4 regions of the Lysinibacillus sp. GW821-FHT14F06 genome follow, and region 1 is predicted to be linked to each of the others. Evidence: riboswitches for the same ligand, from Rfam matches in the RefSeq annotation. Region 1 holds a riboswitch; each other region holds the start of a gene.
The links. A riboswitch is a leader RNA that binds a small molecule or an ion and turns the genes downstream of it on or off. The one in region 1 is predicted to bind S-adenosylmethionine.
Positions count from the first base shown of each region.

Region 1 (5,516 bases):
TTTGAAGAAGTAACAAATTCAGCCGAGAAATTAGCAAATGTTGCCCAACACTTAAATTAATTCACGGCAAGGATATTTTTATTGGGGCAAACGAAAATCTACAGCCTGTAAACACTATAACAAGCATCAATATGTGTAATTTAATGGTTCGTGAGGTAATATATAGGTTGTGTAATGTAACAAGCAGATGTCCGAGATTGTAAGTTAAAAGTATTTTTTCGTTTCATCATGGAAAGATACATACTTTAGTCATAGAAATGGAGCTATCCTAACCACTGGATAGCTCCATTTTTGCTAAATTTGTAAAGGGTTTAGCGTAATTTTCAATAAAAAGAGTTTATACTAAAGGAAGACAACAAAAATTAGGGGCGGTTAATATGGAAACAGTGGTTGTATTAGGCGGCGGTATTACGGGTTTATGTACGATGCATTATTTGCAGCGTCAAGTGAAGGAGAAAAATTTAGATGTAAAGCTTGTGCTTGTTGAAAAAAATACATATCTAGGGGGTAAGTTACACTCTGATTACGAACAGGGATTCATTATGGAAACAGGGGCAGATTCGATTGTAGCTCGTCATAAAGGTGTTATGGAGCTTGTTGAAGAGCTTAATTTTGAGAAGGATTTGGTATATAACGAAACTGGGATTTCCTATATATACACAAATAATGAGCTCCATGCCATTCCGGCAGATTCGACGTTCGGTATTCCAATGAGCTTACACTCTCTGGAAGAAAGTACACTTGTATCCGAAGAAGGTAAAAAAGTAGCGTTAAGGGATTTGACAATGCCAAATGTGGGCTTTACAAAGGACAGCTCTATTGGAGAATTTTTAACGTATTATTTAGGAGAGGAGCTTGTCCAAAACCAAATAGCGCCAGTACTTGCAGGAGTGTATTCAGGAGATTTACATCAACTATCGATTGCTTCCACTTTACCTTATTTAATTGATTATAAAAATGAGTATGGAAGTATCATTAAAGGTTTTGATGCAAATCGAGAACAATTTGTAAAAGCTGCTAATAAAAAGTTTATTTCGTTTAAAAATGGTTTATCGTCTTTAATTGATCGTCTTGAAGAAATGTTAACTGATGTAGAAATTTTAAAGGGAATTACCACTACTAGTGTCAACAAGCAGGAAAATCACTACCGAGTTACTTTGGCAAATGATACGATCATTGATGCAGATCATGTTGTTTTAGCATTACCTAATGAAGCTGTACAGAGCCTATTAACGGATGAAACATTGAACCGTTATTTTGAACAGTTCAATACTGCCTCAGCCATTACAATTTATTTAGGATTTGATATACCTGATAATAGATTGCCAGCTGATGGAACAGGCTTTATTGTGTCACATAATTCGGATGTAATCTGTAATGCAGCGACATGGACAAGCCGCAAGTGGAAGCATACTTCAGCAAATGAGCAATTACTCGTTCGAATCTTCTATAAAAGCATTAACCCTGTGTATGAGAAATTACTTACGATGACAGATGAAGAATTAACAGTTGTTGCCCTAGAGGATGTAAGAAAAAGCTTGGGGATTGAAGAAAAACCAAATGTCGTAAATGTGAGTAGATGGATTGATCAAATGCCAAAGTATGATTTAGCGCATCGTGAGGCATTACAGGGTTTATTACAAGAGCTCGAAACAAATTATCCGAATTTATCCATTGCGGGCTGCTCTTATTTTGGTGTAGGTATAGGTGCTTGTATTCAAAACGGTAAAAAAATTGGGGAGAATATTGCTGAAAAACTCTCTTAATTGCAGAATATAAGACAAAAAATTATATTTTTCGTTTGAAATATCCTTTGTTACGTGAAATAGTCTTGACTCAAACGTTTGTTAACGATATGATTCTTTTAATTATTTAAAAAATTCATACTAAATTCTTATCAAGAGAAGCTGAGGGACTGGCCCTATGATGCTTCAGCAACCAACTTTTGTCAGGTGCTAAATCCAGAAGACCCTATGGTCAAAGATGAGAAGGAACAACAATTACGAAACGTAAAAGCCTTCTTTGTGTTAAAGAAGGCTTTTTTATTATAGAAAAATAGGAAGAGGGGCTAGTTTTATGGGATTGCTTGAAAAGTTAAAAACGCATGTTCTGACAGCAGATGGTGCAATTGGTACGGTATTATACGGTTATGGCTTGGAGTACTGTCATGAGGAAATGAATGTTCAAAGACCAGAATTAATTGAAAAGATTCATAGAGAGTACATCGCGGCTGGAGCCGATATTATTCAAACAAATACTTATGGAGCGAATGCCATAAAATTAGCACGCTATGGATTAGAATCGCGTGTTCAACAGTTTAATGAAGCTGCTATTACGATTGCAAAGCGAGCTGCTGCAGATGGTGGCCAATTTGTTTTAGGAACTATTGGAGGAATTCGAGGCATCCGAAAAAGCGATGCAACGTTAGAAGAAATTTTATCGACCGTGGAAGAGCAAGCAACTGTCTTACTTGCTGGGAATCCAGATGGACTTTTACTCGAAACCTATTATGATTTTGAAGAATTAACAGCAACATTAAAGATGCTTCGAGCAAAAACCAAGTTGCCAATAATTGCGCAAGTTTCAATGCATGAACCGGGAGTATTGCAAAATGGAAAGAGTTTAAATTACGCTCTACATGAGCTTGAGGCACTTGGCGCTGATATCGTAGGTGTTAACTGTCGTTTAGGTCCATTCCATACGATTCAAGCATTTGAAGGTGTAGAACTTCCTGAAAAGGCATTTATGTCAGCATATCCAAATGCATCTCTTCTAGACTTAGAAGATGGTCGGGTTGTTTATGAGTCTGAGACAGACTATTTTGGTCGAGCAGCCGTAGCACTTCGAGATCAAGGTGTACGTTTAATAGGAGGGTGCTGTGGTACGACGCCAAAGCATATTGCTGCAGCGAAAAAATACTTAGAGGAATTATCTCCGGTAGAAGAAAAATTAGCGAAGCCTGAAAAAGTAGAGATTGTACGTGAGGCAGAACCATCAAGATTTGAGCCTCTGCATTTAAAAGTAAAACGTCAACGCTCGGTTATTGTTGAGTTGGATACACCGAGACATTTAGAAATCGATGGCTTTATTAAAGGTGCTAAAAAATTATATGAAGCAGGCGCAGATGTGGTTATGATGGCAGATAATTCGCTCGCGTCTCCAAGAATAAGTAATGTGGCAATGGGCGCATTGTTGAAAGAAACACATGGGGTACGTCCGTTAACACATATTACATGCCGAGATCGTAATTTAATTGGCCTGCAATCCCATTTAATGGGCTTAAATGCACTAGGGATTCATGATATATTAGCGGTGACTGGAGATCCAACAAAGGTTGGCGATTTCCCAGGGGCAACAAGTGTTTATGACGTATCATCAATGGAGCTGATCCAATTAATCAAACAGTTAAATGAAGGTGTATCATTTTCAGGGAAGCCGCTGCGTCAAAAGGCGAATTTCTCTGTAGCCGCTGCGTTCAATCCGAATGTACGTGTATTAGACCGAGCTGTATCTCGATTAGAAAAGAAAATTGAGCATGGAGCAGATTATTTTATTTCACAACCTGTCTATACAAAGGAAAAAATTATAGAAATTTATGAGGCAACAAAGCATTTAGAAGCACCAATCTATATAGGGATTATGCCAGTAACGAGCTATAAAAGTGCGGAGTTCTTACATCATGAAGTACCAGGCATTAAATTATCTGAAGAAGCCTTAGCACGTATGAAGGCTTGTGGCGAGGATAAGGAGCGCGCAACGCTTGAGGGAATTGCAATTGCTAAGGAATTAGTAGAGGTAGCTGCACAATATTTCAATGGTATTTATCTTATTACACCATTCCTACGCTATGATATGACACTAGAACTAATGAAATTTATTGAGCAATTGGATGAACAAAAAAAAGGGGTAAGTATAAATGGCTAAGCATTTGATTGAAGAGCAACTAGAGAAACGAATTTTAATTCTTGATGGCGCAATGGGGACAATGCTACAGAATGAAAACTTATCAGCTGAGGATTTCGGTGGCGAGGAATATGATGGCTGTAATGAAAATCTTGTACTAACTAGACCGGATGTGCTTGAAAAGGTTCATAGAAAATATTTAGAGGCTGGGGCAGATATTATTTGTACAAATACATTTGGAGGCACTCCTCTTGTATTAAATGAATATGATCTGGGGGCGAAGGCAGAGGAAATCAATAAGCGTGCTGTAGAAATAGCACGTAAGGCAGTGGATGATTTTTCTACCTCTGATTGGCCGCGTTTTGTAGCAGGAGCGATGGGGCCTACTACAAAAACCTTATCAGTGACAGGTGGAATTACCTTTGATGAACTAGAAGAAAACTTCTATGTACAGGCAAAGGCATTAATTGAAGCTGGAGCAGATGTATTATTGCTAGAAACCAGCCAGGATATGCTCAATGTTAAGGCAGGTACTTTAGGAGTATCTCGCGCATTTGAAGTGACTGGCAAAGAGCTGCCTGTGATGATATCAGGAACAATTGAACCGATGGGAACGACACTTGCAGGACAATCCATTGATGCATTCTACATTTCTATCGAGCATATTAAACCACTATCTGTAGGTTTGAACTGTGCGACAGGTCCAGAATTTATGACGGATCATATTCGTTCATTAGCAGAGCTTTCAACGGGGTATATAAGCTGTTACCCAAATGCAGGCTTACCGGACGAGGAGGGCTGCTACCATGAATCACCAGAGTCACTGTCACAAAAGCTAAAAGGCTTTGCTGAAAAGGGATGGTTGAACATTGTAGGAGGCTGCTGTGGAACAACACCAGCACATATTGCTGCCATTCGTGAGGTACTAAAAGAGGAAACACCACGCCAATTACCAGAGACAACACATGGTCATGTAGTGTCAGGTATCGAGCCATTAGTGTATGACGATTCTATGCGTCCATTATTTATTGGAGAACGTACAAATGTAATTGGTTCTCGTAAGTTTAAAAATCTAATTATTGATGGGAAATTTGAGGAAGCCGCAGAAATTGCTCGTGCACAAGTCAAGAATGGTGCCCATGTTATTGATATTTGTTTAGCGAATCCTGATCGCGATGAACTAGCCGATATTCGAGGCTTTATGCAGGAGGTTGTGAAAAAAGTAAAGGTACCTCTTGTTATTGACTCAACTGATGAAAAAGTTATCGAAGAAGCACTTAAATTTTCGCAAGGGAAAGCTATTATCAACTCTATCAATTTAGAGGATGGGGAAGAGCGCTTTGATGCTGTGTTACCTCTTGTGAAAAAATATGGTGCCTCCTTGGTTGTTGGAACGATAGATGAGCAAGGCATGGCGGTTGATCGACAGCGCAAGCTAGAAATTGCTGAACGTTCCTATAACTTGTTAACAGAAAAATGGGGACTTGCACCAGAAGATATAATCTTTGACCCATTAATGTTCCCAGTAGGTACAGGAGATGAGCAATATATTGGCTCTGCTCTAGAAACAATCGAGGGAATTCGACTCATCAAAGAAAAAATGCCACGTACAT
Region 1 is NZ_JBXAPF010000055.1:9,457-14,972, forward strand. Features, by position in the region: partial or broken gene AC1RNS_RS25735 (methyl-accepting chemotaxis protein) at 1-60, shown strand, start outside; gene AC1RNS_RS25740 (protoporphyrinogen oxidase) at 378-1,766, shown strand; SAM riboswitch class I at 1,892-1,990, shown strand; gene AC1RNS_RS25745 (bifunctional homocysteine S-methyltransferase/methylenetetrahydrofolate reductase) at 2,077-3,924, shown strand; gene metH (methionine synthase) at 3,917-5,516, shown strand, end outside.

Region 2 (5,516 bases), on a different contig from region 1:
TAGCTTCATCCGTACTAATTTTGAAATGTGCGTACACCAGTAAAGTAACTTTGATAAATATGACTTTTTGGTATTTCACCCTCATCTAGAATAAATTTGGCTCATGTAGATAAACCGACGTACAAATTCAAATAATTCAAAATTTAACTTAAAGAAAATTGTAACGCAAATACATACATTGCACAAGAAAAATCTTTCTAGGACGGACATTTGTTTTCCCTAGACGTGCAAAAGAAATCGGTTTCATTCCCTTTATTATACGTTTTTTAAGATGTTCTATAATCTATGAACAAATATTGACGATTTTTTATCTTCATTCAGTAGGAGACTACTACCTCTACAGATGGTGAGATGAATGCGGTTTAGGTTCCTTTTCAGTGGGTTTCCAAACACTTACTGAATGAAGATAAAGCCTCCGGCGAATGTCACGGATTTTTAGAAGGAATGAATTGTGCAGGCACAATTCAAAATCCTGACGCATTGTTTATCTGTGCGAAAGCGAAGCGACAGCAACAATTACGCCAAGGCGAAATTGATAAAAGGATTGTCTTTCTTCTATTATATATGTATGTTACAACATCTATAAAAATTGTTCTTTTGATAGATAGCCATAAAATTATTTACAAAAATAGCTTACTCCCTTTTTCTGTTCAATTAAAAAGCTCATTCCCTGTAGCAGCAGAGAATGAGCTCAAATATATGAGGGAGAATTAACTAGCTTTTATTAACAACTGATAACGAGATTGTTTAATAGCTTGCTGAACAAGTCCTATTTCATCTTGTGTAAAATTTGGTATAGCATACGTACGTTCAACTAGTTGAAATGTACCGTATTTTAAATAAAACTCTGTCGCAGGTAGATGAATATGACTCATTCCATATTCTTCATATGCCTCAAAAACTTCTTTTACTGTATAGCCTTCCTCTTTTGCATAAACATTTTCCTCAAAAGCAGAATGTCCAAAAGTTTGTTGCCACTTACTTTCAACTGATGCCAGTATGTTTTGAATGGACATGTTGTTCACAAACACATGACCTTCATTTAGTTCGTAAATAAGATAAGATGCAATGTTTTGTGCACTATAAACATTTCCCATTTAAAACACTCCTTTATCATCAGTTTTTTAGTGAGAGTAGCTGCTGGCTTGGCAGCTACTCATATATATTTCAAAAGTGGGGGAGCACTTATGAAAACGAATGGAATCATAGTATCATTTGGAGCACCTAACCGATCAAAAAGTCAGTGCTGGAAATTGGTTCTAGGTTGGTAGCCTTTCGAACGCTTAACTTATTTCCTAGTATACAACATGGTTTTATCTAAGTCAATAATACTTATAAAATTACTAGGTATTATTTATAAAAAATTTCAGATAATTTATCAAATGAGATAAGTGCTTGATGTAGCAACGTTTTACGCATTACCAAATGAGGCTTATCGAATGAGAAAATACGTAAACGCCACAACATTAGCCGATATTTTATGCTTCAACCTTTTGTTGTGAAGCTGTTACTTGCTCAATAGCTTGTTCTAAATCTGCAATAATATCCTCTACTGCCTCTAAACCGATTGATAAGCGAATGAGCGACTCGGTTACGCCAGTTTGAATTAGCTCTTCTGCTGATAGTTGCTGATGTGTAGTAGAAGCTGGATGAATTATTAATGATTTAGCATCCCCTACATTAGCTACGTGGGAGAATAATTTCACACTATCGATTAATTTACGCCCTGCTTCACGTCCACCTTTAATGCCAAATGTAAGCACAGAACCGAAGCCATTTCTTAAATATTTTTTAGCTAAATCATGTGTAGGAAAATCTTCTAAGCCATTATAATTTACATATTCCACAGATGGGTGGTTTCGTAAATATTCAGCTACTGCTAAAGCATTTTCGTTATGTTTAGGGATACGCAAATGAAGCGTTTCTAAACCTTGTAATAAATTAAATGCTGCATCAGCACTTAATGTTGGTCCGAAGTCACGTAGTAATTGTACACGCAGTTTTGTAGCAAATGCAGCTGCTGCTGTGTCTATACCATATCTGATACCATGATAGGAAGCATCTGGCTCAGTGAATCCTGGGAAACGACCACGAGTCCAATCAAATTTCCCTGCATCAACGACAACGCCACCTAAAGTTGTTCCATGTCCACCAATCCATTTTGTTGCGGAGTGAACAACGATATCGGCACCGAAGTCAATTGGTGTAGAGCCATATGGTGAAGCAAATGTACTATCAATAATTAATGGTAAGCCGCTTTCATGTGCAATATTAGCCACTGCTTCAATGTCCAGTACTTTTAAACTTGGGTTACCGTAAATTTCAGCGAATACTGCTTTTGTTTTATCAGTGATTGCTGCTTTGAAGTTCTCAGGATTTGTTTCATCTACAAAAATTGTTTTAATACCATAGTTTGGTAGTGTGTTAGCAAATAAGTTATAAGTACCACCATATAAAGAGCTAGCTGCAACAATTTCATCCCCTGCACCTGCAAGATTTAATATTGAAAATGCTATTGCTGCTGCACCAGATGAAAGTGCTACTGCTGCAGTACCGCCTTCTAATAAAGCGACACGCTTTTCAAATACATCTACAGTTGGGTTCGTAATACGCGTGTAAATATTACCAGCTTCCTCTAAGGCAAAAAGACGTTGCGCATGGGCAGTGTCTTTAAACACAAAAGCTGTTGAGCGATATACGGGTACGGTACGAGATCCTGTTACTGGGTCTGGCTCTTGGCCACCATGTAACAGCAATGTTTCTGGTTTAAAATTTGTCATTATATACCTCCAAGTGGTTATTTTTTTACGATGGTACCGGAGATGAGGAGGATTTTTTCAGTAGAAAAACAAAAACCCCCTTCAGCTAAGAAGAGGGTTGCGGTTGCAAGTTTTCCTCCCCTTATCTGCCAGATCCAAGTAAGAATCTGTAGGAATTAGCACCTTAGCAAGTATGTCACTTACTGGTTGCCGGGCATCATAGGGCCTATCCCTCCGCCGCTCTTGATAAGAGTATTGAGATTCAATTTCCATCGTTGTTACACAGTATAAACATAGACTTTTTTTCTGTCAATACTAAAATTTTATTTTTTCCGAAACTTCAGTCTGCTTCTTTACGTAATATGAACGCATACACTATTTTAATATTTATTTAGAAAGGAGGATTTTCATGATCAAAACCATCATTCTATTTATTATTGTTGGTTATTTTATCGGCTGTCTTCATGGCTCTAAAGTGGCTCAGTTTTTATCCGGTGTAGATTTAAAAAAGACTGGTCATGGGAATGCAGGTGCATCCAATGCAACCCTTTCCCTAGGATGGAAATATGGGGTATTAGTAGCGATTATCGATATTGGTAAAGGTGTATTAGCGATTATCGGCGCACATTTCTATCTAGCAGATGCAACACATTACACAGAGGTACAGGTTTGGCTCTTCATCTATCTCATAGCAGCAGGTGTCATTCTAGGTCATAATTTTCCATTTCATATGGGCTTTAATGGCGGTAAAGGTACAGCCTCCATCATAGGAATCTTGCTTGCTGTTGATTGGAAAATTGGTTTATTTGCACTTATTTTATTTGTCATTTTATCTTTTGCAACAAACTATTTAATCGTTGGCGTTTTAGAGTTTTATCTTGTTTTTTGTACAGCAACTTTTTTATGGATTCCTGGGATAGGTCCAACGATCATTGCTTTGCTACTTTTTGGAATAGCTATCATTTTGCATATAGAAAATATTAAACGATTAGTCAAAGGAACAGAGCCTAAAGTAACTTCAGCTTTTAAGAAAAAGAAATAATAATTTTTTGGATGTTTTTGTCTTTTCTATGACCATATATTTTCTCTTTATTTACTATTAATGCTGTAAAAAAAGAGTATTTCACATATTAATTTTTTCTCCAGTAAATAGACAAATTATTTTCTTAATAAAACATTTTACTGACCGATGTTATAGACAATAATCGTCATATTTATTGTAGAAAGGATGAGAAAATATGTCTACACTTCAACAAGAAGCAGCAAAACGTAATTTGAAGCCACTTTGGATTGGTTTAGCCTTTGCTTCATTAATCATCATTATTTTTTTACCTAATAGCGGCGATTTACCTGTTGCGGGTCAACGGGCTTTAGCCATCTTAGCTTTCGCAGTCATCCTTTGGGTAACGGAAGCAGTTTCATATCCTGTCAGCTCTGCCATGATTATCGCACTCGTAACTGTTTTACTAGGACTTGCTCCGTCAATAGACGATCCAACAACAGAATTAGGAACAGCAGGTGCCTTAAAACTAGCTTTAAGTGGATTTAGTAATTCTGCAGTCGCCCTAGTAGCCGCAGCTCTATTTTTAGCAGCAGCGATGCAAATTACCAACTTACATAAACGACTTGCCCTATGGATACTTTCGCTTGTAGGGACTAAAACAAAAGCAATCGTTTTTGGGGCCATTTTAGTATCTATAGCACTCGCATTTTTTGTTCCTTCTGCTACAGCTCGTGCCGGAGCAGTGGTCCCAATACTACTTGGAATGGTCGCTGCATTTGGTTTGCCTCGTGATAGCCGACTCGCTGCCTTACTTGTCATTACCTCAGTACAGGCCGTCTCCATTTGGAATATTGGGATTAAGACAGCAGCCGCTCAAAATATGGTCGCTTTAAATTTTATTCAAGAACAATTTAATGTGGATATTTCTTGGGGTACCTGGTTACTCTACGCAGCCCCCTTCTCGATTATCATGTCTATAGCTTTATTTTTCATTATGATTTCTCTGATTAAGCCTGAAACTAATAACATAGAAGGCGGTAAAGAGGTAATCAAAAAGCAGCTTGCAGAACTAGGCCCATTAAAAGCTCCAGAAATTCGTTTAATCATTACGTCAATGATTTTACTATTTTTCTGGGCAACTGAGGGCAAGCTACACCCATTCGACACAACAACAGTCACAATTATTGCCATCGCTATTCTATTAATGCCCAAAATTGGTGTTTATACTTGGAAGGAAGTTGAGCCTCATATTCCTTGGGGGACAATTATCGTCTTTGCGGTAGGTATTATGCTAGGCACAGTTTTATTGAATACGAAAGGTGCATCATGGTTATCTGACAAGGTGTTTGGTTCACTTGGTCTAGATACTATGCCGATACTAGCAACAATCGCATTGGTTACACTATTTAATATTCTTATTCACTTAGGTTTTGCCAGTGCGACAAGCTTAGCATCTGCGCTTGTACCTGTGTTTATCGTTTTGGCCTCCACATTAACTACTAATGTTGATCAGGTCGGTTTCGTCATCGTGCAGCAATTTGTAATTAGCTTTGGATTCCTGTTACCGATAAGCGCACCACAAAATATGCTTGCTTATGGTACAGGTGCTTTTACAACAAAGGATTTCTTGAAATCTGGTATTCCATTAACCATTATTGGTTTCATCCTAGTGCTTCTGTTCTCCATGACTTACTGGAAATGGATTGGATTATTGTAAATAGAGTCATTAAGTACTCTTTAATGAGTATCTGGGC
Region 2 is NZ_JBXAPF010000011.1:122,503-128,018, forward strand. Features, by position in the region: gene AC1RNS_RS12305 (hypothetical protein) at 445-714, shown strand; gene AC1RNS_RS12310 (hypothetical protein) at 711-1,097, opposite strand; gene AC1RNS_RS12315 (O-acetylhomoserine aminocarboxypropyltransferase/cysteine synthase family protein) at 1,479-2,780, opposite strand; SAM riboswitch class I at 2,899-3,012, opposite strand; gene AC1RNS_RS12320 (glycerol-3-phosphate acyltransferase) at 3,169-3,801, shown strand; gene AC1RNS_RS12325 (DASS family sodium-coupled anion symporter) at 3,998-5,479, shown strand.
Region 2: it holds a riboswitch for S-adenosylmethionine, as region 1 does, so the genes downstream of both, AC1RNS_RS12315 (O-acetylhomoserine aminocarboxypropyltransferase/cysteine synthase family protein) here and AC1RNS_RS25745 (bifunctional homocysteine S-methyltransferase/methylenetetrahydrofolate reductase) in region 1, are expected to answer to the same signal.

Region 3 (5,516 bases), on a different contig from region 1:
ATTCACGCCGCGGACAATTAAAAGTTTAATAGAAGGGTCAGAGCTTAAATGACTAAGCTCATCCAAAATAGCCTGAAACATTTCCCTTGATAAAGAGTTACGTTTCTCAGGACGATTAATTACTAAAGTTGCTATATAACCATTTTTCTCTATATAAATTTCCTTTGTCACAGTGCTCCTCCTTAATCCTTCTTAAGTTTTGCTGCAAATCGATTGCCAATAGATTGAATACTCTGAACAAGGATGATTAAAATAAAGACGGTCGCATACATAACATCGACCTCATAGCGTAAATGACCATAACGGTAAGCAAGATCACCTAAACCACCCGCACCAACCATACCTGCCATTGCCGTTGCTCCAATAAGACCAATTGTGGCAATGGTTAAGCCTAAAATAATAGAAGGGCGAGCCTCGCGTAATAAAACATTCCAGATGATATGACGACGTTTAATGCCCATTGCTGTATAAGCCTCTACAACACCTGGGTCCACTTCTAAAAGTGCTGTCTCCATCAGTCGTGCGATATAAGGTGCCGTATAAACAACAAGTGGTACAATCACACCTTTCACACCAATAGTTGTCCCAACAATTAGTTTTGTAAACGGTAAAATAAAGAAGAGTAAAATGATAAATGGAACAGAGCGAATTATATTAATGAATAAATTGAAAAATTGATAAAGAAATTTATTTTCGAAAGATTGACCAGGACGTGTTAAAACAATTAAAAGTCCTAATGGAATTCCAATGACTATGGAAAAGAATAAAGAAATTCCGACCATTTGGAAGGTTTCGATAATTGATTTCCCAATAACATCTGACCAATCTGTAAAGAAGCTTTGAATACTATCCATTTTGGTCGCCTCCTAATTCTTCTACGGCTACGCCATTTTCTGTGAAATACGTTAATGCCTTTTGTACAATATGCGTTTCACCATTTAAATGAACGACGATATTTCCGACGATGCCATTTTTTAATTCAATAATATTGGCAGTTAAAATATTTGGCTGAACATCGTAAACTTTGCTGACCTCTGCCAATAACGGTTTTCCAGTACTTTCGCCGAGAAATGTTAGACGAATAACACTCCCTGAAACATTGAGCTGCTGAATAAGGGAAAGAGATAGATTGCGCTGTGAAATCGTGCTCAAGAACTTTCTCGTTGTTGGATGCTGTGGCTTCGCAAAAAGATCAATAGCTGAACCATATTCCACAACTTTCCCTGCTTCAAGAACAGATACGTCATCGCAGATTTTTTGTATGACATTCATTTCATGCGTAATAAGTAATATAGTAATGCCCAGCTCACGATTAATTTTCAATAGTAGTTCAAGAATGGCTTCTGTTGTTTCTGGATCAAGTGCACTAGTCGCTTCATCACTTAGTAAGATTTCAGGTTCTTGTGCCAACGCACGTGCAATAGCAACACGTTGTTTTTGACCACCTGAAAGCTGACTTGGAAAGCTCTCTAATTTTTCTGTTAAGCCAACAATTTCAGCATATTTCGCCACACGATTTTTCACTTCGGTATCGTTATAGCCAAGTAGCTTTAATGGGACAGCTATATTGTTATAAACGGTTGCTGTTTTTAAGAGATTAAAATGCTGAAAAATCATCCCGATTTTTTGACGAGTCTTACGAAGATCATTAAGGGAAAGGGAAGTAATATCCACATTGTTGATCCAAACTTTTCCTGCAGTTGGGCGTTCCAATAGGTTAACACAGCGAATAAGTGTGCTTTTACCTGCACCACTATAGCCAATGACTCCATGAATTTCACCTTTTTTAACATGAAGGTTAATCCCATCAACTGCTCTGACAATACCTTTTTTTGTTTTAAATTCTTTGGATATATTTTTTAACCGAATCATATGGATGTCTCCTTTCTAAAAAGCAAGAATCTGCTCGCTTTCCCAGAGGAGTCTCGCAGATTCTCTATTTTATCCTGCATTTAAACTAATAATCTGTGGAAAATCCCTGCTGATTAAAGTTTCACTACTGTTTACCAGCTTGCAATGACAGATCCTTTAAATTCATCTTCAATAAATTTACGTACTTCATCAGATTGATAAGCTTCAACGAATTTTTTAATGGTTGGATCGTTCTCATTTTCGGCACGTACTACAATATAGTTTACATAAGGAGAGTCAGTAGATTCTAAAAGGATAGAATCCTCTTTAGGATTAATGCCAGCCTCAAGCGCAAAGTTTGTATTAATAGCCGCTACATCAACCTCACTAAGCTGCTTTGGAATTTGTGCAGCCTCTAACTCTATGAATTTTAAATTTTTCTTGTTTTCCTCAACATCACGGATAGACGCTGTTAGGCCAGCACCTTCTTTTAATTTAATAAAGCCAGCCTCTTGCAGGACGAACAGCGCACGAGCACCGTTTGTTGGATCATTTGGTAAACCAAATGTTGCACCGTCCGGTATTTCATCAAAAGATTTATATTTTTCAGAGTAAACACCCATTGGATTCAGAATAGTTTTTCCTACTGGTACTAAGTCTGTATCATGATCTTTATTAAATGTATCTAAGAAAGGCTTGTGCTGATAGCTGTTTGCATCAAGATCACCTTCAGCTAATGAAGTATTAGGCAAAACATAGTCAGAGAAGGATTTAAGCTCTACTTCCAAGCCTTTTTCCTTTGCCACTTTAGCTGCAATCTCTGCAATTTGTTCATGTGGACCAGAAGTGACACCTACTACGATCTTATTTTCATCAATAGCCTTACCTTGATCGCCTTTACTATCTTCTTTTGTACCACAGCCTACTAATGCTGCTGCTAATGTAAAACCTGCTAAGCCTAATAAAAATTTGTTTCGTTTCTTCATGAAAATGACCTCCAAAGTTTGTTGTATCGATTTTTAAAAATAAAAAAACTCTCTTATAAACTAAGAGAGGCTCATGAAAAAACGTCCTCTCTTATCTATCAAACGATGATCGTTTGCAGGATTTAGCACCTTCCTTTAAAAAGGAGGTTGCCGAGCTTCATAGGGCCAGTCCCTCAGCTACTCTTGATAAGAGATATATAGTATTTTTATAAATCCGATAGAACTAATATAAATTATAGGTTATTATTAGTCAATAAATATTTTAATTTTTTATTTAATTTTGATTTAATGGATGTTTGTATGTCCGCTGAATCAGGTAAAGCCCCAGAGGATGTCATGAATTTTATAGAGGAACTTATCAAGTGAGCTATATTTGGTAACGATAATAAATGTATAAGCAAAAAGAGGTGTATAGATGTCTATAAGAGTAAATTATGGAGTTGGAGCATTTGGAAAAGTGATTAGTGCTCGTATTTTAATGGGAACTGATATTATCGAGGGTATAGAGGCTATCTGTCAAGAGAACGATATTGAGTCGGCTACCCTTGTTAGCTGTATTGGCAGTTTTCAAAAAAGTAGTTTTGTTTATTTAGTACCGGATGAGACATCTAAAATCAATGTCCGTTTCTGTGAAGTGGTTAAAAAAGAGGGCCCGCTTGAATTTATTCAAGGTGCTGGTGTTGTGTGTAAACGTGATGGGGAATATGAGACACATCTTCATGGATCAATGAGTGATCAATGGGGCCAAGTATCGGGAGGACATTTGGTGAAGGGGGGGAATATTGTGATTACAGCCGATATCGTTTTAGCAGAGGTACAGGGCATTCAGCATATTCGCCAATTTGATGATGAAACAGGACATGTTCAATTTTATCCCTTAGAAAAAGACTTACAGAGTCCAAGAAAGATTGAGAAATGAAAAAACTGTTCTATGGCATTGCTGTAGAACAGTTTTTTTAATTTGATTATATCAATTATTCCTCGGCATAATTGCGTCCAGAATCGGCTTTGTGCTAAGGCCAGCGTGATGCAGGCAGTTAGCCGTTATCGCATGGATGCGATACATCCTTTATTAACTCCTTTTCGATTCTGTGACATCCGCCAGAGGCTTTGGGCCAACAGATGTTTTTTGTGCGAAAGCATAGTGCTAACGCAGCGGCAGCAACATGATGTTGGTCTCAAGTCGTGTGTTGTTGCTGCTGTCGCTTCGCTTTCGCACAGATAAAACCGTGTTGCTGTCGCTTCGCTTTCGCACAGATAAATTGCCATAGGACGTGGAGTTCTTAGACTGAGTTCCTCTATTTCAGCGGGTGTTTGGACACCTCTGAAAAGTAGCTTAAATTCGCATTCATCTCACCACCTATAGAGGTGGGAGACTTCTACTGAAAGAAGTTAAATAAATTTAATTGTTCGATTCGATTTATGGCTTCACGTAAACGCTCTTCGCTTACAAGTAAGCCAACGCGGACATAGCCCTCACCATATTGTCCAAAGCCATTTCCTGCTGCTACAGCAATATCTGCCTTGTCGAGTAAGAGATCTGCAAATTGTTCACTTGTATAGCCTACTGGAACGGGGAGCCATGCAAAAAAAGAGCCCTTAGGTGCAGTTACATGCCAGCCAATACGCTGAGCCTCTTCGATTAGGACATTTCGTCGACGTTCATAAGTGGCTCTGAGCTCGTCTGCACATTCCTGTGATGCTGAGAGTGCAATCGCCGCTGCTTGTTGTACAGCAGGGAATTGACTGCAAAAAAGGTGATCTTGTATTAGATTGATAGCAGCAATAATATCAGCATTCCCAACTGCAAAGCCAATGCGCCACCCTGCCATATTGTATGTTTTGGATAGTGTATACATTTCAATTCCAACATCTTTAGCACCATCTGCCTGTAGGAAGCTAACAGGTTTGTTTCCATCAAATCCAATTGCCCCATAGGCAAAATCATGTGAAACGATGATATTATGCTCTTTTGCAAAGCGAACGGTTTCCTCGAAAAATTCATTTGTTGCAGTACCACCAGTTGGATTATTAGGGTAATTCAGATATAGAAGTTTCGCCTGTTCTTTTATACTATCAGATAAAGCTGTGTAATCGGGAAGGAAGCTATTCTCTGCAAAAAGTGGCAGTACTTCAACATTTACATCCCCTAATACAACCCCTGATAAGTAATCAGGATAGCCAGGATCGGGTAATAGCATTGTATCCCCAGGATTTAATATAGCTAAAGGTAATTCAACAAGGCCGATTTTTGTACCACCGAGAATAGCCACTTCTGTGTCGGGATCAATGTCTACATTGTATTCACGTTTGTAGAAATTGGCTGCAGCCTGGCGTAATTCAGCAATGCCGCGAAACGGTGGATATTTATGATTAAGGGGATTTTCAGCTGCCTCCTGTAGAGCCTTAATAATATGTGGAGGAGTAGGTTGATCAGGATTTCCCTGACCTAGATTAATAACATCACGACCTTCAGCTAAGGCAGCATTTACTTTTTGCACAAGTGCTGCAAAAAACTGAGTTGGGAGTTGCTGTAGTTTTTTTGAGAATTCCATGCACATTCACCTTTTTCAGAATATAATAATTATTGTTAAAGAATATGATGCAAATACTATTACTTTTTTTACTAATTGTCTAGACCCTTTATAAATAAAGGGGTTGAAATTCTCTAAAAACCAC
Region 3 is NZ_JBXAPF010000011.1:33,978-39,493, reverse strand. Features, by position in the region: gene AC1RNS_RS11955 (enoyl-CoA hydratase/isomerase family protein) at 1-171, opposite strand, end outside; gene AC1RNS_RS11950 (methionine ABC transporter permease) at 183-854, opposite strand; gene AC1RNS_RS11945 (methionine ABC transporter ATP-binding protein) at 847-1,872, opposite strand; gene AC1RNS_RS11940 (MetQ/NlpA family ABC transporter substrate-binding protein) at 2,004-2,837, opposite strand; SAM riboswitch class I at 2,926-3,030, opposite strand; gene AC1RNS_RS11935 (PPC domain-containing DNA-binding protein) at 3,253-3,756, shown strand; gene AC1RNS_RS11930 (pyridoxal phosphate-dependent aminotransferase) at 4,217-5,392, opposite strand.
Region 3: it holds a riboswitch for S-adenosylmethionine, as region 1 does, so the genes downstream of both, AC1RNS_RS11940 (MetQ/NlpA family ABC transporter substrate-binding protein) here and AC1RNS_RS25745 (bifunctional homocysteine S-methyltransferase/methylenetetrahydrofolate reductase) in region 1, are expected to answer to the same signal.

Region 4 (5,516 bases), on a different contig from region 1:
GAAGCATAGGAATAGAGACATTTATAACCGCTAACGGAGCGTATGTTAAGCATCAAAATCAGGTAATACATAAAATATCAATTGACAAAAATATTGTCCAAGCAGTTCAAGTTTTTGCTGAAGAGAATAAACAGAGTCTTTCATTTTTTACAGAACATTTATTTATGAATAACGTACACAAGCCAAGGACACTAAAAGCTCTGCAAGAAACACTATCTTTATCTAAATTTCCTGAATTTCATGAGAATATTGTAGAGCAGGAAATTTATCTAATGTGTTTATATGCTAATAAAGATATTGAGCAAATATATACAGCACAATTTCCTCATTTAAAATTTAAAAGATGGCATCCGTATATTACAAATGTATTGCAATATGATGTTTCCAAATCGATTGCCGTACAGGCTGTACTTGATTATTTTAATTTTAGCCCTGAGGAAGCACTTGCGTTTGGCGATGGCGATAATGATATAGATATGCTAGAACAGGTTGGTCTTGGGGTTGCAATGGGGAATGGAAGTGAGGCTTTGAAAAGTAGTGCTGATTATATAACGAAAAAATCCATTGAAGGCGGCATATATCATGCTTTACAGGAGCTAAAAATAATTTAAGTAAGTCATTTTTGAAAGCTAATATTTTTAGTAAATTTAGAGGGGTGTCAAAGGAAAAAATGATTGAGGCTACAGTGCTCATAAAGTTAACTACATTGAGTATGATAAAGCTAACGATAAAAAATGATTATAATGCTATAGGTGGGATGAATTTATGGCGCATCATGTGCAATCTCTTATTGAACATTACGGGTATTTTGGCATTATTCTTATCCTAGTTGGAGGGATTGTTGGGTTGCCTATTCCTGATGAAATATTTTTAACATATGTAGGATATAGCGTATATCGAGAAACACTAGCACATGTTCCAGCATTACTTAGCGCAACCATAGGCGCAATTGGTGGCATTACCTTAAGTTATTATATAGGGTATCGATTCGGGCTACCTTTATTGCATAAATATGGACCAAAGATTCATATTACTAAACAAAAAATTGATTTTACTAAAAAATTGTTTACGAAAATAGGGCCTGTCTTATTACTGATAGGTTATTTTATTCCAGGTGTACGCCATCTTACCGCATATATTGCAGCAATTAATAACTATCCATATAGAAAATTTGCCATTTTTGCTTATGCAGGAGCGTTTATTTGGACATTTACTTTTATTACATTAGGAAAAGTACTGGGTGAGAAATGGCGCTATGTAGGATTTTATTTATCTCACTACAGTATTTATCTTATCGCAGTATTCATCATAATAATGTTGGTCATTTATTATTTTTTCAAAAAAAGAAATAAATAAGGGTCTGATTCTTCTAAATGAATGAGACCCTTATTTATTTTTAAGGTAAGATGGCAAATGAACGAACAGGGAATCCAGATGCTTTTTCTGGTTTCGGTACTATATTGAAAATGACAGCCCCTTTTGGTGGTAGCTGATCTAAATTTGTTAATAGCTCAATTTGATAAGTATCTTGCTCAAGTACAAAATATTCACCGTCTAACTTACCATTCTTGCGAAAATCTGCTGCTGAGTCAGTGTCGAAAGTCTCGTGACCAATAGCACTAACCTTTCGTTCTTTGAATAAAAATTGTAATGCCTCTAATCCCCAGCCTGGTATATGATTATGACCCTCAGCATCCTTATTATTGAATGCATCCTTATTTGGCCAGCGCTTACTCCAATCAGTACGTAGAGCAACAAATGTACCTGCTTCAATTTCCCCATGCTCAGCCTCAAAGTCAAGAATATCCTGAACAGTTAATGTAAAATCATTATTTTGTTCGGCTTCCTTCGATTTATCAATCACGATTAATGGTAGTACTAATTCTTTTAAATCCAATTCTTCTAAAAAACGAGTGTCCCTTACAAAGTGGATAGGTGGATCGATATGTGTTCCATATTGTCCTGGAAAAGAGAATTGCTGCGCAAAAAAGCCATCATCATGAGAAAATAATGTTTCAAACTTTGCGTCCTCAAACATAAAGAAGTGTGGTGAATTTGGTCCAAATGTATGTGTTAAATCCACCCATTTTTTTGATTTCAATAGCTGCACTGCATGTAAAAGTTCATTCGTCATCGTATTTACCTGCTTTCTATTAATAGTATGAGTTATTCCCTGCTTGTCCTTCTTGTTAAGATCACAACCATAAAAAAGAGCCCTCCTTGGAGAAGAGGACTCTTGTGCAAAGCAACTGATGTTAGTCTTCTCATCTTCAAGGCAATATTTTGCCAATTGGAGTTAGCACCATACCTATAGGCTGGTTGCTGAGACTTCATAGGGCCAATCCCTCCGTCTCTCTTGATAAGAAATGCAATATAAAAATTTTCGGAAATAACGATTACAAATACATTAGCATATTTATTTATAGTTTACAAGTTTGATAGGGATACATGGTTAAGATTTAATACTACTATATTATCTCTGTTACAGCCGTAAATATTTTTTGAACACCTTGTGCAATCAAGAATAGATTTGTATTTCTTGCATCGATTTTGAGTATATTTTCCTTGTGAAAATTAGTTAAGTAATTTTCGTCAATAGCTTTAATATGCACATCTTTAATGCGTAAATGTTGAATTAAAGTATCTATATTTATTCTGGGTGGTAAAACAATGTGGAGCTTAGTATCGAGCGAGTGTGGTCGTGTATAGTCAATAATTGAAGAGTTGGCTAGATATTGTACCTCCTCATGTAAAATAGTTGATTTCTCTGCATACTTTTTGGCCAGCATCCTACTATGGGAATGAAACATTCCACTTTTTAAATAAAGGTCCAATGCTCCCTGTGTTATAAGGCTAGTATCATAATCAACCACTCTTTTTAAAGCTAGGAAATGTTTAGAAATTAGACTAGGAAGTACGGTAGCCCCAACGCGCAATCCAGGGAAGATAATCTTTGAAAAGCTTTTTAGATAAATAACACGATTACATATATCATAGGCAAACATAGGATCTGCTTTGGTATTTAAATCAAAATCAGCTACATAATCATCCTCAACAATATAGACATTATATTTATTTGCTAGAGCTAATATATTTAATTTGTCTTTTTTACTAAAAGAAGTTCCTAAAGGATTATGGAACCGTGGCATAGTATAGAAAAATTTTACACGATGTTCAGAAAAAATTTTTTCTAATTGCTGTAGATTTATCCCGTTTGCATCACGCTTAATGCCAATATATTTAATACCAGTTGTTTCCAGTAAACGATTAAACAGGTGGTAGGTAGGTTGCTCGACTACAATAGTATCCCCTTCGTTTGGGAAAGGCATTACTGTCAATATGTATAGAGCCTGCTGAGTGCCAGTTGTAATCACAATATCTTCTTTTTTAGTAAACACCTGATATTGCTCTAGTAATTTTTTTATCTCTAAGATTAAGGAGTCTAATCCATGAAAAGTCATTCCGTAAGAGAAAAGGCCATCATGATGAACTTCAATGGCCTGGTTCAAACAATGTTGAAATTCCGTATAAGGAAACATTGTTTTTTCGGGTATTGCCGTAGCAAAATCAATTAAATCTGTATTCACAGCACTTTCGTAATTTGCTGTAGACAGTACATAGAAACCACTCTTTGGGATGGAAAAAATTCTATGCTGATATTTTAATTCATTTAATGCTTTTAACACGGTTTCTGAACTGCAGAAATATCGGTTTTTTAGTTCGCGGATAGAAGGTAGTTTTGCTCCTTGTGTTAAAATACCTTGCTCAATTTCGTTAAGTATATCTGTAATAATTTGTTGATATTTCAACATTTACATACCCCTTTACCGGTACAGATTCATTTTATAGTTATTGTATAGAGTAAGTAACAACCATACAATGATATTGTTGAAAGCAACATGAAAAGGATGGGCAAAATATGAGAATTTTGGTAACGGGTGCAACTGGTGTAATTGGAAAAAAACTTATTAAAGCTTTAGTTGAAGATGGCTATAAAGTTGGAGGAATGACAACCAGTACTGCAAAAGTAGATATATTACAGACGTTAGGTGCCACAGCTTATGTTGGAAATATACTTGAAAGGGAGGATGTTGAGACAATCCTACAAGATTTTCAACCAGATATGATTATCCATCAGGTTACGGCACTTCAGCATGGAAGTGTTGAGGATAATGCAAAAGTAAGAACAATTGGAACTCGATATTTAGTAGATGCTGCTAAAAAAAATAATGTGAAAAGAATAATTGCTCAAAGTATTGCTTGGGCATATGAACCAGGTGACATGATTGCATTTGAAGAGACACCTTTGGATACTAATGCAGCAGGTAAACGAAAAACAACGGTAGACGGAATAGTGGCTTTAGAGAATGCTATCCAGGAAATTCAAAACTCAGTGATTTTAAGGTATGGAGCTCTTTATGGACCAGGTACATGGTATGCTTCTCAAGGCTTAATTGCACAACAATATCTTAACAATGAAATAACTGTAAATGATGGAATCACCTCTTTTATCCATATTGAAGATGCAGTAGCAGCAACCATAAAGGCTATTGCATGGGAAAAAGGAGTATACAATATAGTAGATGATAAACCTGCTAAAAATAGTATATGGGGTAGATTTTATGCGGAACAGCTAAGAGCATTGCCTCCCAAATATCTTAGTGGAAAAATACCATGGGAAAGAGGAGCATCCAATGAAAAAGCCAAAAAGCGTGGATTTCATTTAAAATTTCCATCATGGAGACAGGGTTTCATTAGTGAAAAATGAGTGCTTACAAGAACAACTTCAGCGAATAGAATAAAAAGCAATTTCAAATAGTGCACAACTTATTTATATAGGATAACCTTCTAAAAATCCTTGTCCTCTCTAATATAGATATCCAGTAGCCATAGCTGAGATGACATGACATCAAGGAATAGAACAAACATTAATGAATTCTGGGCTACAATATTACATCCCTAAGCATGTAAGTAGATTATATTTAAATTAGGAGGACAATATAGACACATACAGCTATTCATAACTGGCTGAAAAATTAACAATTCTTTTTAATCTTTTCTATTTACTCTATTGATATAGACCTCTATACATTAAGGTAAAATTAAATAAGCTTACTCAGGTCAGATTTGGTTAGCGAAATTCAAACAATGTCTGTAGTGGTACCAGAAAAATCTAGTGATACAGTTAGGCGTTTGTTAGAAAAAGAACCATGCTCATTAGATGTTTTAGGTGCAAGATAAATATAGTAAGAGGGTTCTTATGAAAAGAGCCCACTTGTAGAAAAGTGTCACCAGCTTAAAACTAACGTAAGCTTACAACATTCACTATCTGTAAACACTATCCGAATATTATCTGGTGTATAGTTTGTTTCAAATTTCGTGGTAATACCAGTCGATGTGATTAACCTTTCCACTTCCGATTTATTTGATTTCTGTGCGGCATCCATAAGATTATGTGCAAATTGTTCTGATTCATCAATTTTATCTGTAAGTAGCTGAACTTGCTGCATAATTCC
Region 4 is NZ_JBXAPF010000022.1:42,833-48,348, forward strand. Features, by position in the region: gene AC1RNS_RS18040 (Cof-type HAD-IIB family hydrolase) at 1-611, shown strand, start outside; gene AC1RNS_RS18045 (DedA family protein) at 766-1,356, shown strand; gene AC1RNS_RS18050 (cyclase family protein) at 1,397-2,134, opposite strand; SAM riboswitch class I at 2,262-2,366, opposite strand; gene AC1RNS_RS18055 (aminotransferase-like domain-containing protein) at 2,469-3,812, opposite strand; gene AC1RNS_RS18060 (NAD-dependent epimerase/dehydratase family protein) at 3,920-4,768, shown strand; gene AC1RNS_RS18065 (YuzC family spore coat inner layer protein) at 5,289-5,516, opposite strand, start outside.
Region 4: it holds a riboswitch for S-adenosylmethionine, as region 1 does, so the genes downstream of both, AC1RNS_RS18050 (cyclase family protein) here and AC1RNS_RS25745 (bifunctional homocysteine S-methyltransferase/methylenetetrahydrofolate reductase) in region 1, are expected to answer to the same signal.